One region of the Flexivirga sp. G2 genome, then DNA from elsewhere that is predicted to be linked to it. Evidence: riboswitches for the same ligand, from Rfam matches in the RefSeq annotation. Region 1 holds a riboswitch; the other holds the start of a gene.

Evidence for each region. A riboswitch is a leader RNA that binds a small molecule or an ion and turns the genes downstream of it on or off. The one in region 1 is predicted to bind ZMP and ZTP.
Region 2: linked by a shared signal. The riboswitch ahead of purH (bifunctional phosphoribosylaminoimidazolecarboxamide formyltransferase/IMP cyclohydrolase) and the one ahead of ACZ50J_RS17495 (bifunctional 5,10-methylenetetrahydrofolate dehydrogenase/5,10-methenyltetrahydrofolate cyclohydrolase) in region 1 are both predicted to bind ZMP and ZTP.

Annotation. Positions count from the first base shown of each region.
Region 1 covers NZ_AP039675.1:3,610,908-3,619,036, forward strand. The annotation lists gene ACZ50J_RS17485 (class I SAM-dependent DNA methyltransferase) at 1-398, opposite strand, end outside; gene ACZ50J_RS17490 (VOC family protein) at 478-891, shown strand; gene ACZ50J_RS17495 (bifunctional 5,10-methylenetetrahydrofolate dehydrogenase/5,10-methenyltetrahydrofolate cyclohydrolase) at 888-1,733, opposite strand; ZMP/ZTP riboswitch at 1,757-1,834, opposite strand; gene ACZ50J_RS17500 (LacI family DNA-binding transcriptional regulator) at 1,872-2,954, opposite strand; gene ACZ50J_RS17505 (MFS transporter) at 3,035-4,327, shown strand; gene ACZ50J_RS17510 (helix-turn-helix domain-containing protein) at 4,458-4,793, shown strand; gene ACZ50J_RS17515 (ClpP family protease) at 4,798-5,388, opposite strand; gene ACZ50J_RS17520 (ClpP family protease) at 5,392-6,003, opposite strand; gene ACZ50J_RS17525 (transporter substrate-binding domain-containing protein) at 6,111-6,839, shown strand; gene ACZ50J_RS17530 (thioredoxin domain-containing protein) at 6,852-8,129, shown strand, end outside.
Region 2 covers NZ_AP039675.1:3,495,045-3,503,173, forward strand. The annotation lists gene ACZ50J_RS16925 (adenylate/guanylate cyclase domain-containing protein) at 1-1,725, opposite strand, end outside; gene ACZ50J_RS16930 (cyclic nucleotide-binding domain-containing protein) at 1,962-2,387, shown strand; gene purH (bifunctional phosphoribosylaminoimidazolecarboxamide formyltransferase/IMP cyclohydrolase) at 2,456-4,063, opposite strand; ZMP/ZTP riboswitch at 4,093-4,169, opposite strand; gene purN (phosphoribosylglycinamide formyltransferase) at 4,171-4,788, opposite strand; gene ACZ50J_RS16945 (cell division protein PerM) at 4,816-6,036, opposite strand; gene ACZ50J_RS16950 (DUF192 domain-containing protein) at 6,245-6,616, shown strand; gene ACZ50J_RS16955 (prepilin peptidase) at 6,613-7,272, shown strand; gene ACZ50J_RS16960 (hypothetical protein) at 7,337-8,129, shown strand, end outside.

The DNA.
Region 1 (8,129 bases):
CGCAACGCACCGTGTATGGCGCTCAACGTCTGCTCCCAGTCCGCGTCGTCCACGAAGACCTGTGCGACGTTCCCGGTCATCACGGCCAGGTCCGCATCGGTGACGCGATCGATCAGCAGCGTGGCGTCCCCGGGCAACCAGGTCACCCTGTCGGCATACGGCTTGGCGCGGGCGACATCGATCGAAGCGACCGCCGGATCGACACCGACCACCACGTTGCCCCGAGCCGCCAATCGCACTGCGAGAGAACCGGTTCCGCAGCCAACGTCCACGACCTTGCGGGCGCCCAGCTCATCGACGATCGCCTCGTAGACGTCGAGGTCACTGCGGTCGTCATCGAAGAAGTCGTAGAGGACCGCCAGTCGTGGGTCGGCGAAGCCGGCATCGGGTGCGCGCATACCTCGAACGTATGGCGGTCGCCGTTCGGCCGCACCTGATTTCTGTCCGGCTCGGCGCGCACGGGTCTAGCCTGAGTGGATGCTCACAGCAGTTCACACGCTGATCTATTCGTCGGATCCGCCTGCGACCCGGGCCTTCTTCCGTGATGTCCTGCAGTGGCCGTTCGTCAGCGACGCCGCCTCCACCGAGCCCGGCCACGCCCCGGAAGATGCTGCCAACTGGCTCATCTTCGGGACCGGCCCGAGCGAACTCGGTGTCCACCCGCTGATGCCCGGCCGTGGCCGGGACACACCGCAACACGTGATGAGCCTGGTCTGCGACGACATCGTCGCCACCGTTCGCGAACTGTCCGGCCGTGGTGCGACTCTCCGGGGCGAGCCGGAAGACCGCGGTTACGGCATCGCCGTCGACGTCGCAGTGCCCGGCACCGAAGACATCCAGATCTACGAACCGCGCCACACGACTGCCTACCAGTTGCCGAGCAGGATCTAGCAGATTCGCCGTTCCGCCGCGGTGACGGTCTGCTCCATCAGCACCGCGATCGTCATCGGACCGACGCCACCGGGCACCGGTGTGATGTATGACGCCCGCTGTGCCGCAGCCGCCGTCTCCACGTCGCCGACATTGCCCGGGTTGTAGCCGGCGTCGACGACGACGGCCCCCGGCTTGATCCACGCACCCCGGATCAGCTCGGGCCGTCCGACTGCGGCGACGACGATGTCGGCGACACCGACCTGCGCCGCCAGATCCTTCGTGCGTGAGTGGCAGAAGGTGACCGTGGCATCGCGGGCGAGCAGCAGCAGCCCGACCGGCTTGCCGAGGATCGCGCTGCGTCCCACAACGCACACCTGCTGCCCCGAGAGCGGCACGTCATACGCATCGAGCAGCCGGACGATCCCCTCCGGCGTGCAGGAATGGAATCCGTTGGCGGACAGGCCCATTGCCGCGAAGCTGTGCATGGTGACGCCGTCGACGTCCTTGTCCGGAGCGATCGCCTCGAAGACGGCCAGCTCGTCCACCTGGGTTGGTGCCGGGTGCTGCACGAGGATGCCATCGACAGAGTCGTCGGCGGAGAGCGCGCGGACCGCCTGGACCGCTTGTTCCGTGGTGGTGTCCGACGGCAACTGCACACGACGGGACTCGAGCCCCAGCTGGCCGGCGCGCCGCTGCTTCATCCGCACGTAGGTGTGCGACGCGGGGTCGTCACCGATCAGCACGGTGGCGAGGCACGGCCGACGCCCTTGTGCCGCAACGAATTCCGCAGCACGGTCGGCGGTCTCTGCGAAGATTCGACGCGCGACGGCAGTGCCGTCCAGTAGTTGTGCACCAGACATCCGGGGACTCCTTGAATCGATCGGAGTCGCACCCAGGCGGGCGATACGACGAACTCACACTCCCCGGTGGTGCCCCACCTTCGCCAGTCGTGTTGGACCCAGTTTAGCCGAGCGCCCGCTGGAGCCGTTCGGCGAAACCTACCGACCCTTCGGCGCGGGACCGGTCGTATCGCCTTCGCGCAGGGTCACCGGGACCAGCACATCGGAGACGTCCTCACCGGCGAGCAGGGCACGCACCACCTCGCCGACAGCCCTGCCCTTCTCGATCGGGTGCTGGTCGATCGTGGTCAGCGTTCTCGGAAACCACGGCAGCGAGACCCCGTCGTACCCGGTGACCGACAGGTCTTCGGGGACGCGCACGCCGCGGTCGACCGCGCACTGCACCACCCCGGCTGCCAGCAGGTCGCTCTGGGCGACGATCGCGGTCGGCGGCTGGTCACTCTCCAGCAGCAGCGTCGCTGCCGCGTAGCCCGAGTCGAAGTCGGGCTCCTCCGCCTCGATGAGGGTCGCCGTGGCGAACACCTCCCGCACACCGATCGCCCGCTCCCGCGTGTCCGGGAACTTGCTCGCGCGGACCTGGGCGATGGTTCGCCGTCCGGTCGTGCCGCCCCACCGGAGCGGCATCATCACGTGGTCCACCCGGCGATGCCCGAGCCGGTGCAGTAATTGCGCCAGCTCACGGGAGGCCGCACGTTCGTCAGCCGTCACCTGTATGTCGGCACCCGCCGGCGCACCGGTGCCCACCACCGGAACGCCACGAGCGGCGAACTGCGTTGCCAACACGTTGTTCTCGTCACCACACAGCATGAAAACCGCAGCGTCTGCAGCCACACGGGACACCTGAGGGCCGGTGTCGCCATACCCCTCAGCCGCATCCGGCAGCAGCAACAGCCCGTATCCCATTTCCCCGACGACCTGCGAGAGTCCGTCGAGCACGGACACGACGTACGGATCGCGGAACGCGTGCAGGATGCGTCGCTCGACGACCGCGGCGATCACACCGCTGCGCCCGTGTCGCAGGGACGAGGCCATCGGGTCCGGCCCGCCATACCCCAGCAACTCGGCAGCGGCACGCACCCGGTCGGCCGTCTCCGAGGCGACCGGTTTGTTGCCGCTGAAGACCAGCGATGCGGTCGAGATCGCGACACCGGCGCGCTCCGCGACGTCACGCAGCGTCACGCGTCCGCCGGACGAGTGCTCGGCTTGACCTCCCACAGACATGTGGAGCAGACTATCGAATCGATTCGATCGAATCGATTCGACAAGCCACTGAAAAGCTCCTCCGAAGGAAACCCATGGTGATGGTGGACAAGCTCCCCACCGCGCAGACGCCGCAGACCGACCCCGCACAGGTCCGGCGCGTCTCGACCTCGGTCGCGGTGCTGTTCGTGCTGAACGGCGCGGCATTCGCATCCTTCGCCGCCCGACTGCCCGACGTGAAGTCGCTGCTCCACCTGACGACCGGACAGCTCGGTCTGCTCCTGCTCGCCGGATCGATCGGCAGCGTCAGCGGACTGCCGCTCGCCGGCTGGGTGATCGGCCGCTTCGGCAGCCGCGTCACGGTCCGTGTGGCGGCCCTCGCAACCGTCACCGGTTACCTGCTGGCAACCGTCGCCATCACCTCGCACCTCGTCTGGTTGACGGTGATCGGTCTGCTCGTCGCGGGCATGGGCATCGGACCGTGGGACGTCGCGATGAACCTCGAGGGGACAGTCGTCGAGCGCTGCCAGCAACGATCGATCATGCCGCGCTACCACGCCATGTTCTCCGGCGGCACCGTGCTGGCCGCGCTGATCGGGGCGGGCCTGACCGCCATACACGTACCGCTGTGGGTGCATCTGGTCGTCGTCATGATCGCCATCGGCACCGTCGCCATCTGGCGGGCCAAGTACTTCGAGACGCTGTCCGACGGCCGCAAGGAGTCGGTCGAGAACGCCGCGGACTCCGGCCCCGCGCCGACCGGCCGCAGCGCGTGGACCGACCCGCGAGTCCTGTTGATCGGTGTCGTGACCCTGATCGCCGCGTTCACCGAGGGATCGGCCAACGACTGGCTGTCGCTCGGCTTCGTCGAGGGCCACCACGTGCCCAAGTGGGCCGGAATTCTAGCGTTCGCAACCTTTCTGACCTTCATGACGATCGGGCGCCTTGCCGGCACGGCACTCCTCGACCGCTACGGGCGGGTGCCGGTGCTGCGTGTCTGCTTCAGCCTGGCGATCGTCGGCTGCCTGGCCGTCGTCCTCGGTCCGACTCCGCTGGCGTATGCCGGAGTCGTCGTCTGGGGCCTCGGCGTCTCGCTGGGTTTCCCGGTCGGCATGAGTGCGGCAGCGGACGACCCACGGCATGCACACGCCCGCATCTCGGTCATCAGCACGGTCGCCTACACGGCCTTCCTCGCCGGGCCGCCGCTGCTCGGGCTTCTCGGCGAGCATGTCGGCGTGCTGCACGCCCTCTTCGCGGTCGGCGCCGCGGCGACCGTCGCCCTCGCGCTGGTGCCTGCGGTGCGGGAGCCGGAAGGCGGGCACCACGACAACACGCCCGCGACGTCGACCACCACCGACCCAGCCCTCTGCGCCACCCCCGCCCATCCCGAATGACGGCTTCCTCGGCGAGTGACGGTCGGATACGGCCGTCACTCGGCGAAGAAGCCGTCATTCGGCATCGGTCCGCTTCTGCTCTGAGCAGAAAGCGTTGGGCGGCACCGGGCATCGGGGCTAGCGTCGAGTCATGGGTGACGTGCGACAGCTCCGGCAGCGTTCGACGGTCGAGCCCCTCTGGCGGGAAGTGCTCGGCACACAGCTGCGGGCGATCCGGTTGCGACGCCGCGGCACGATCACCACGACCGCGCAGCGGGCCGGGATCTCCGCGCAGTACCTCTCCGAGATCGAGCGGGGCCGGAAGGACCCGTCCTCGGAGATCGTCGCCGCCATCGCCGGCGCACTCGACTGCACCCTCGCCGAGGTCACCGACCTGACGGTCCGCGAGCTGCGCCGGGAGTCCGCCCGGCTGGGCCTGGCTCCTGCTCCGGCGAGCATGCGCGGCCCGGTCGCGCTGGCCGCCTGAGCACTCAGCTGCGGTAGGCCATCACCTCGTCGACCAGCCCGTAGTCGACGGCCGCTTGCGGGGTGAAGATCCGATCCCGGTCGGTGTCCTTGCGCAACACGTCGACCGGTTGTCCCGTGTGATGCGCCAGCACCTCCTCGGCCTCCGCGCGCAGTCGGATCACCTCGTCCGCCGCCAGGATGATGTCGGGTATGGCGCCACGGCCGCTCCCGGTCGGCTGATGCAACAGGACCCGCGAGTGCGGCAGCACGCTGCGGCGCCCCGGAGCACCTGCTGCCAGCAGGATCGCCGCCGTCGAACACGCTTGCCCCACACAGGTCGTCGCGACCGGTGATCGGACGAACCGCATGGCGTCATACACGGCGAAGGTTGCGGTCAGCGACCCGCCGGGCGAGTTGATGTAAAGGTTGATCTCCTGGTCCGGCGCGACCGATTCCAGGTGCAGGATCTGCGCGATGAGGGCGTTCGAGACGCCGTCGTCGATCTCGGTGCCGAGGTAGACGATCCGTTCGGACAGGAGGTGGCTGTAGACGTCCATGACGCGATCACCACGCGGGGACGACGCAATGACATTCGGAATCGTGTAACTACTCATATGTCAAACTCCAAGTCCCACAGGGTTTTTGCCCGGTTTGATACGGCTCAGGTCGTCGATGACCCGGTCGACGAATCCATAGGCGACGGCTTGTTCCGCCGTGTACCACCGGTCACGCAGCGAGTCCTCGAACACTCGCGGCAACGGCTGACCGGTCAGCTCCGCCGTGATGCCGAGCACGGTGTCCCGTGTCTGACGCAGATCGTCGGCCTGCAGCTCGATGTCGACCGCGGTGCCGCCGAAGCCGGCGCTGCCCTGGTGCATCAGGATCTTCGAGTGCGGCAGGGCGTAGCGCTTGCCCTTCTCCCCCGCCGTCAAGAGGAATTGCCCTGCGCTGCAGGCCAATCCGAGTGCCAGCGTCGACACGTCGTTGGGGATGGCACGCATCACGTCCATGATCGCGAGCATCGCCGGCACGGAACCGCCGGGCGAGTTGATCCAGAAGCTGATGTCGGCACGAGGGTCGGCCGCCGACAGCAGATAGAGCTGGGACATGAGTCGGGTGCCGATCTCGTCGTCCAACGCGGTGTCGAGCACGATGATGCGCTCGTCCAGAAGATGTTCGGCGATCTGCCGGCTGAGTGGGTGTGGTGGTCTGGGCTGTTCCTCGGACATGACTCGACCTTCGCCGAAACCACCTGTGAACAGCCAGCTTTCGCTGCTGTCAGCAGATTGGCCACACCGCGTAGCCGATGCGGCTCACGGCTCCCTACGATCGACCCATGACGAATTCGACCGCTCAGGCACGCGCCGACCTGGCTCCCGACGGCCGCGTCACGGCGTCGATCAATCTGGGCAATCCGGTGCTCGCCCAGGGGACCGCCGCAGCTCCGAGCGGCATCACCGTCGATCTCGCGCGCGAGGTCGCCGCCAGGTTGGACGCCGACCTCGACTTCGTATGCTTCGACGCCGCGCGCAAGTCCTTCGCCGCACTCGCCTCCGGCCCGGCGACCATCGCCTTCCTCGCGATCGAGCCCGCCAGAGCGCGAGAGGTCACCTTCACCGAGCCCTACGTCCTCATCGACGGTGTGTATGCCGTGCCCGAGAACTCGACCCGCCGTTCACCCACCGACGTCGACACCGACGGTGTCCGGATCGGCGTGAAAGAGGGCTCGGCATACGACCTGTTCCTGACGCGCACACTCGAGCACGCCACCATCGTTCGCGGCACCGACGGCACCACCGTCTTCGCCGAGCAGGACCTCGACGTCGCGGCAGGCATCCGTGAACCCGTCACCGCGTATGTCGAGAACCACCCCGGACTCCGCCTGATCGATCAACCGTTCATGCAGATCCGCCAGGCGATGGCCACGAAACCGGGCGTCCACCCGCAGACCACGGCCTGGCTCGACGACCTGTTGGACGAACTGCTCGCCAGTGGTTTCGTCGCCGAGTCCCTGCGCCGCTCCGGACAGTCCGAGGGGCTGGCGGCCGCGCGCACCGCCGGGTGACAGGCTGGAGCCATGGCCAACCGACTCGCCGACTCCCTCAGCCCGTACCTTCGCCAGCACGCCGACAACCCGGTGGACTGGCGCGAGTGGGGCCCTGATGCACTGCAGGAGGCTGCCGCGCAGGATCGCCCGATCCTGCTGTCCGTCGGGTATGCCGCCTGTCACTGGTGCCATGTCATGGCGCACGAGTCGTTCGAGGATGCCGAGGTCGCCGCAGCGATCAACGAGTCCTTCGTCGCGATCAAGGTGGACCGCGAGGAGCGGCCCGACATCGACGCCGCCTACATGACGGCCACCACCGCGATGACCGGCAACGGCGGCTGGCCGATGACCTGCCTGCTCACCCCCGACGGCAAGCCGTTCTTCGCTGGCACATATCTGCCGAAACCGCAGTTCCTGCAACTGCTTTCGGCCGCCAAACACGCCTGGGAGACGCAGCCCGATCAGGTCAGGGGCTCCGGTGACAACATCGCGACCCAGCTGTCCGCCGCTGCCACCCGCGGCGCACCCAGCGCACTCACCGCCGAGGTGACCGCCGCCGCCGCCACCACCCTCCGACAGTCGTATGACGTCCAGCACGGGGGCTTCGGCAACGCGCCGAAGTTCCCGCCGTCGATGGTGTTGGAGTTCCTACTGCGCCACCATGTTCGCACCGGCGACGCCGATGCCCTCGCCATGGCCGAGCACACCTGCGAAGCCATGGCGCGCGGCGGCATCTACGACCAGCTCGCCGGCGGTTTCGCCCGCTACAGCGTCGACGCGACATGGACCGTGCCGCACTTCGAGAAGATGCTCTACGACAACGCTCAACTGCTGCGCGTCTACGCCCACCTGTGGCGTCTCGTCCCGTCCCCGCTGATCACCCGGATCGTCTCGGAGACAGCGGAATTCATCGTGCGCGACCTCGGCACTGCGGAAGGCGGCTTCGCCAGTGCACTCGACGCCGACACCGAAGGAGTGGAGGGGACGACATACGTCTGGTCGACCGACGACCTGCGCGCCGCGCTGGGCGATGACGACGCCGCCTGGGCTGCCGACCTGCTCGGCGTCAGCCACGAGGGGACGTTCGAGCACGGCACGTCCACGCTGCGGTTGCCACGGGATCCGGAGGACCCGGCGCGATGGGACGTGATCCGCACCAAGCTGGCGGACCAACGCGCCCGGCGCGCCCAACCGGATCGCGACGCGAAGGTCGTGACCTCGTGGAACGGCCTGGCGATCAGTGCACTCGCCGAAGCGGCGCTGATTCTGCAGCAGCCCGAATGGCTCGACGCCGCAACAGCTTCCGCG
Region 2 (8,129 bases), 120 kb from region 1:
CTCGTCACGATGCTCGGCCACCCAGTCCGCCAGAGCCGAATGTCGTGAGATACGAGTGCGTTTGGACATCGTGCGGTAGGCGGTTTGCATGAAGACGGTCTGCGCGAAGCGGTAGTCGCTGTCGCCCGCGACCTCGAGCACGTTGCGCTCCCGCAACCGATCGAGGACCGCCACGGGATCCGAGACCTCCGCGACGGCACCGACCGGAGCGGCCGGGAAACGACGCCCGTAGACGGCCGCGGCCTCGACCATCGAGCGCTCGTCGGCGTTCAGCCGATCGAGCGCGGACTCGTAGAGCTGGGTGACCGAGGCCGGCAGAGCGCCGCCCGCGGCCGCCGATTGCGCGAGCAACTGCACGACCTGCGGGTTGCCGTCGGCACGCTGGACGAGGTCCTCGGCCGTGATCGCGACGTCGCCGCCCTGCAACGCGATCCGCTCCGCGGCCACGGCCAGCATCTCGTTGTAGTCGAGTGGCTCGACGTCCTCGACCCGCGCCTTGCGGCCGCCGCCCCAGTCTGCGGCGACGTCGAACAGCTCGGGGCGGGCCAGGCAGATGGTGAGCACCGGAAGCGCTCGGCTCGCCGCAGCCAGTTTGCCGATGAAGTCCAGTTGCGCCGTGGTCCCCCAGTGCAGGTCGTCCCACACGGACGCCACCGGAGACGACTCGCACATCGCGGCGAGGACTGCGTGCACCGCCCATACGACGTCCTCGGTCGAGGTCTGCGCGTCCGACATACCGACTGCTGATCGCAGTCGTTGCAGCACGGGCGTCGCGTCGCCCGCGAGCAGCTCCGCGACATACGCCTGCCAGTCGTCGGCGAGGTTGCTCAGCCAGCCGGAGAGCGGCGCGAAGGCGCCGGTGCTCATCGCGTCACAGCCGCCGACCACCACCCGCAGCCGCTCCCGGCCGGTGACGAACTGCCGCACCAGCCGTGACTTGCCGATGCCGGCATCACCGACGTAGGTCAGCAACCAGCCCTGCCGGCGGGCGGCGGACCGATCGGCGAGGGTCGCCAGGTCAGCGAGTTCGACCTCGCGCCCGACGAACGCCGGCTCGCGGACGGCGAGCACGCGGTTCTGGTCGGCGGCGACCTGATAGACGCGCTGCGGTGTGCTGCGGCCCTTGTGCAGGATCTCGCCGACCTCGTCCAGCACGATCTCGTCCCGGACCAGCTCGGCGACCGTGTCACCGACATAGGTCTCGTCGGTGCCGGCGGCGGCCTCCAGACGCTGTGCGGTGTTCACGGCATCGCCGGTGACCGAGAACTGCCCGTCCGGCTGGTGCGCCACGAACACCTCGCCGGAGTTGACGCCGATCCGGACGTGCAGCTCCTTGCCGATCTCCTGCTGGCTGCGCGCGGACAACTCCGCAACCGCCTCGTGTATGGCGCTCGCCGAGCGAACCGCCCGGATCGCGTCGTCCTCCCGCGAGCTCGGGACACCGAAGACCGCCATGACCGCGTCGCCGATGAACTTCTCGACCGTGCCGCCGTGCTCCCAGATGACCTTCGACACGGCCTGGAAATAGCGGCCGAGTCGTTCCCGCAGCGCCTCCGGGTCGGCAAACTCGCCCAGGGTCGTGGAACCGACGATGTCGCAGAAGAGGATGACCACGTGCTTACGCACCGGCGCCTGCAGTGCGCCCTGGGCCGCGGCAGCGCCGCAGGACGAGCAGAACCGCGCCCCGGCGGTCAGCTCCGCACCACAGCGAGCACACGTCGTCACGGTGCGAACCTACCTCGCGGCACCGACGAATTCCGGAAACGTATCGGTCGGCGAATCTGCCCGGCGCAGCCTGCGCCGCGCTGCTAAGTTGGCTCGGTTACCGCACGGGTGTGCATCGAGGCTTGTTCTGCGTCGGCGTTGCGAGTCGCAAGCTCCCTACAACCGCCAACGCATCCCAAGCTTCCTGTGCCGACATCGAATTAACTACATCGTTCTCTTTTCAAGGGGTTCATTTCATGGCAAGCGCCCAGTTGAAGCAGATCCTCGCGGGCATCGACCTGTTCGCGGGGCTCAGCCCGGCCGCGATCTCGCAGATCGCCGAGAGCGGGTCGACCTTCCGCAGCGGTCCCGGGTCCCACGTGATCACCGAGGGAGCGAAGGACAGCGGTCTGCGAGTCGTCCTGCAGGGCTCCGCCAGCGTTGTCGTCGGCGGCGAGGAGCGCGGCCAGATCGGTGTCGGCGACTACGTCGGCGAGTTGTCCATGATCGACGGGGCCGCACGCTCGGCGACGATCACGGCCGGACCCGAGGGTGTCGAGACCTTCGCGCTCTCCCCCATGGCCTTCATGCCGTTGGTCCGCGGCGACGGCGACATCGCCGCCGCCCTGTTGAAGACGCTGGTCGCGCGCCTGCGCAAGGTCGAGGCGGCAGCGCACAAGTAGGAACGGCGCCCAAGAACACAGACACTGAAAAGAAGGAGGGCGGGAGCTTGCTCCCGCCCTCCTTCTTTTCAGTGTGCGAAATGCCGGGTGCCGGTGAAGTACAGGGTGATGCCGGCGTCCTTCGCCGCGTCGATGACGGCCTGATCCCTCATCGAACCGCCCGGGGCAACAACAGCTCGCACGCCCGCGTCGATGAGCACCTGCAGCCCGTCGGGGAACGGGAAGAACGCGTCGGAGGCCGCAACGGAACCGCGGGCGCGCTCCTCGCCGGCCCGGTTGACCGCGAGGTGGCAGGAGTCGACCCGGTTGACCTGACCCATGCCGACGCCGACGGATGCACCGCCGGAGGCGAGCAGGATCGCGTTGGACTTCACCGCACGAATGGCGCGCCAGGCGAACTGCAGGTCGTCGAGTGCGGCCGCGTCGGCGGGTTCGCCCGACACCAGCCGCCAGTTGGCCGCGTCGTCCCCACCGGTCACGTTGCCGTCCTCGTCCCGCACGACCGCGTCGACCTTGTCGATGCGTTGCATCAGCATGCCGCCGCTGATCGGGCGGATCTCGACCGGGTCACGGTGCTGGGCGGCTTCTGCCGGCAGCTTCAACAGCCGGATCGCCTTGCGCTTGCTGAGGATGTCGACGACGCCCGGCTCGAAGTCGGGCGCGATGACGACCTCGGTGAAGATGTCCTTCACCGTCTCGGCCATCTCGACGGTCACCGGCCGGTTGGTCGCGATGACGCCGCCGAACGCCGACATCGGGTCGCACGCGTGCGCCTTGCGGTGCGCATCGGCGATGTCCGAACCCACAGCGATGCCACAGGGATTCGCGTGCTTGATCACGGCGACGGTCGGCTGGTCGCCGTGGTCGTATGCCGCGCGCACGGCGGCATCGGTGTCCACGTAGTTGTTGTAGGACATCGCCTTGCCGAAGAGCTGCTCGGCGGAGGCGACACCGGCGCGCCAGTGCCGGTAGAGCGCGGCACCCTGGTGGGGGTTCTCGCCATACCGCAGGTCCTGGGCCTTGTCGAAGGTCGCACCGGACCAGTTGGGGAAGCCGGTGCCGTCGCTGGTGTCGACATACACGTTGCTCATCCAGTTGGCGACGGTGTTGTCGTAGTCGGCCGTGTGCTGGAAAGCCTGTGCTGCCAGCAGCTTTCGTTCCTCCAGCGTGAAGCCGCCGGCGGCGACGGCCTCGAGCGTCGCGGCGTATGACGCGGGCGACGTCACGATCGCAACGCTCGGGTGGTTCTTGGCGGCGGCGCGGACCATGGACGGCCCGCCGATGTCGATCTGCTCGATGCACTCGTCCGGGGTGGCACCGGAGGCGACGGTGGCGCGGAACGGGTAGAGGTTGGACACCACGAGTTCGAACGGTGCAACGCCCAATTCGTCCAGTTGCGAGAGGTGTTCGGGGATCCGGGTGTCGGCGAGGATGCCGGCGTGCACCCTCGGGTGCAGCGTCTTGACCCGGCCGTCGAGGCACTCGGGGAAGCCGGTGAGGTCCTCGACCTTGGTCACCGGGATGCCGGCCTGCTCGATGAGGGCGGCGGAGCCACCGGTCGAGATGAGTTCGACGCCGGCGTCGTGCAGGCCGCGGGCCAGATCTTCCAGGCCCGTCTTGTCGTAGACCGAGACGAGTGCGCGCTTGATGGGACGTCGGCCCTGTTCCTGAGACATGACTCTCCTTCGGGAGGGTTGGCAGTACTGACGTGCACCCAGGCGATCGATGCACGCGACTCCACTCCCTGGTGGTTACCCACCTGCGCCAGTCGTGTGTGGCGATTCTATCCGACGCGCACGCGACGCCCGTCGACGGTGAAGCCGTCCCGCGCCATCCGGCCCACCCACTCGACAAGCTGCGGGCGTTCGGCGTCCTTGATCCGATCGGTCAGGCTCTCCACCGTGTCGTCGCCCTCGACGGGCACCACGCACTGGGCCACGATCGCACCCGTGTCGACACCGGCATCCACGACGAAAAGCGTTGCGCCGGCTACCTTCACGCCATACTCCAGCGCGTCGCGCGGGCCGTGTATGCCGGGAAAGCTCGGCAGCAACGCATTGTGACTGTTGAGGTAGCGGCCACCGAACGACTCCAGGAAGCGCTCCCCCACGAGTTTCAGGAAGCCGGCGGAGACGACCAGCGCCGGTTCGTATGCCGCAACCTGCTCGGTCAGGGCCGCGTCCCACGCGGCGCGATCGGCATGGTCCTTGACCCGGCAGACGAACGTCGGCACGCCGGCGCGTTCCGCCCGCGCCAGACCCTCGATGTCCGGGCGATCGGCGCCGACGGCGGCGATCCGCACGCCGTACGCGGGATCCTGCGCGGCGTCGAGCAATGCCTGCAGGAGGGTGCCGGAGCCGGAGACGAGTACGACGACGGGTACGGGCTGGGTGTCGACCACGGCCCGCACGCTAGCGCACCGGCCGACTCAGCGACGCAGCGCGCGCTTCCAGTGCAGGAAGAGCGTGGCGAGCAGGGCGCCCAGCAGCAGCTCGACCACCAGCAGCGGCACGATCAGCAGGGACGGCCCGATGTAGTCGAGCGACCCGCCACTCACCCCGGCGGTCGACAGCCAGCTGAGCAGCAGGACGATGGCTGCCGTCATACCGGCGGCCTGTGCGGCCGTGACCGCCTTGGTCTTCAACGAGGCATAGGTGGTCAGCTTGCCCAGCGACCGATAGCCGACGAAGGCGCCGAGGAGCACGGGGATCAGCGGAGCGAGGCTCGTGCCGGTCGGCAGCGCACCGGCGCCGGGGACCGCACCGAGCACCGGGATCATCGGCAGCAGGCCGCCGTGGACCGACGTGCTGCCGACGCTGACGGCGCCGATGTGCATCGACGCGCCGGTGGTCCACCCGGCCGACCAGACCAGCAGATTGGGCAGTGCCGCGAGCTGCCCGACCCAGAGCACGACACCGCCGAGGAGCCCGGGCTGCAGCTGACCGTTCAGGTCGCCGATCGCGGACGCGTGCGTCACCAGCAGCACGAGGACGAGCACGAGGCCGATGCCGAGGTAACCCAGCGCACCCTCTGTGGCCGGCCGCAGCGCGCGACGGGTGGACAACGAGATGCGTTGATCGACAAAGGTCTTCGCGTGTTCCGCGAGCGGGTCCTCGCTGCGCAGCAGCGCCCACGCGCACCCCGCGAATCCGACCACCAACGCACCCGGGAAGACGGTCAGCAGGTTCGGATGGGCCGGGCCGGAGAGCGAGAGGCCGGTGATCAGCAGGCCGGTCACGACATACCCGACGAGGTATGCCGCAGGGCCTTCCCACCACGCACCCGAGCGATCGGACAGGTGGGTCAGCATCGCCTTCGCCGCCATCCGGGCCAGAACCACCGCGAGCGCGGTGAGCATCAGGGGCGCGAAGGTCACCGAGTGGGCCGCACCGACGGCGACCGACACGTGACCGCGATGGGCCAGCGCCCAGCCGTCCCCGGCGAAGGTCAACGCGTCGGTCCACGACGTGGTGCTCTGCGTGTCCGCGGCCCAGGCGACCATGACCGGAACGATCAGCACCAGCCCGAGCGTGACCGCTCCGACCGCGCCGTACCCGGCCGCGATGGACAGCTGACGCCAGTCCCGCGGTCCGTCCGACGAGGCGAGGGACGACGGCAGGTTGGTGCGAACGCGATCAAGAAGGCTCATGTCGCTAGTCATGGTCGCCGCCGCGACGGCCCGCGTCCTGCCGACTCGCCGGTGGCCGGCAGATCCACACCGGGTGGCGCGGTGGTTCCGGTCACACCCGGGTCGAGCCCAGATCGGGCCCAGGTCGGGCCTACAGACCCACCCACGGACGCCGGCCGGCGGTTAATCTCGGTCCGCGCCCACCGTGGCGCCGGAAGAGGGGAAAGCCATGGGGATCAGGACATTCGGGCCGGGCCCGCACCGGCTAATGCGCAACGGGGTGCCGGTCGGTGCCTGCGCCGTCGCGGACAACGCGCGCAGTCGCCGCAAGGGCCTGCTCGGCACCGACGAGGTCGCCGGTGCACTCTGGCTCACCCGCTGCCCGTCGGTGCACATGGTCGGCATGCGCTACCCGATCGACGTGGCGGTCCTCGACAAGGCCGGGACGGTGCTGCGCGTCGCGACGCTGCGCCCCTGGGTCGGTATGACGCGACCCCGGCTGCGCGCCGCGGTCACGGTCGAGGCAGCCGCCGGCGCGCTGTCCGCCTGGGGCGTGCAGCCGGGTGACCAGCTGTCGGTGGACCGGTCGGACCACGCGTGAACCCGTGGGTCGCCGGCGTCATCGCCTGCTGTGCCGCCATACCGGTCGGCGTCCTGGTGTGGCGCCGGCTGCGCACGGCCGAGCACCGCCTCGAGGACGAACTCGACACGCCACCACGGCAGCACGTGTGGCTGCTGGTCGCGCTGCCGCTCGTCGCCCTCGTCGTCGGGCATGCCCTCGCCGCGTCGCACAACGCCGGTGTCGCACTCGCCTACTGCTGCAGCCTGCCGGTGCTCGCCGCACTGACCGCGATCGACCTCGACGTCCACCGGCTGCCGAACTTCCTGACCTTCCCGCTCGTGCCGCTCGCGGTCGTCATCGCCGCGATCTCGAGTGCATCGACCGGGCACTGGTTCGCCCTGCTGCGGGCGATCCTGGCCGGTGTCGCGCTGGGCGCGGCATACCTCGTGCTGTTGCTGGTGTCCCGGGGTGGCGCCGGCCTCGGACTCGGTGACGTCAAGCTCGCCGTCGGGCTGGGCGTGCTGCTCGGCTGGTTCTCCTGGTCCAGCGTGCTGAGCGCAACGCTGCTCGGCTTCATCCTCGGTGGCCTGTGGGCCGCCGGGCTGTTGGTGGCGCGTCGCGCGACCCGCCAGACCTACATCGCCTTCGGTCCGTTCATGATCGGTGGCACCGTGATCGCACTTCTCGCGTCATAGGTGCGACCAACCGGGCCCGGGGTTCACCCAGGCGGCCCGTGAGCACTGCCCGCGAGAGGGAGAGATGAACCAGCAGTCCGCACCCATTCTTGGGGTCATCGCGCGAGGCGGAGCCGGCCCGACCACGGAGTCGCCGATGATCGCGGTCGTGGACCCGGCCACTCCGACCTGGGCGAACGAACTCTTCCGCAGCCACGGTCCGGTCGGCGACGCGATCCTGTTCGTGCCGCAACTGGAGCGCAATCCACGCATCGGCCGCGGCACCCAGCTCGACGAACTGCTGCCCGAGCACAGTCCGCGGGTCGCCGTCGTCACCCTCAGCACACACGTCACCGGAATCCAGGCGGCGGTCCGGGACTGCGCGCCACGGTTCGGGCACCGTGCCGAGTTCATCGCCGCCGTGCGCGCGCACGTCGCCGCCTCGTATGCCGGCACCTGGCTCAAGCGCGTCGGCAAGCTCGAGTCGCCGAGCCCATCGTTCGGCCAGCATCTGTCCTCGTGGTTGCCGTTCTCGCCCGGCTACTTCGTGACCCTGCATCCGTCCCTCGCGGTACGCCGTCGGCCCGAGCCCGCTGTGGGCGGCGTCGACGGCGCCCGGTTGCTCCGGACCAGCACCGCACCGACGCGCCGGGTGAGCGACGCGCTGCGGGCGGCATACGGGACACAGCAGGCGGAGGTGGTCGGCGCCGCGCACCGGCTCGCGCCGCGATGGGGCGTCGAGCGGGCCGTCGAGTATGTCGTCAGCCCCGAACCGGCCGCCCTCCGGCTGGCGCAGCCGGACGGGCACTGCCCGACCTGCGGTGATCCGATCTGGGGCCAGTGCGCCTTCTGTCATCTCACCCCGCCGCGACTGGACC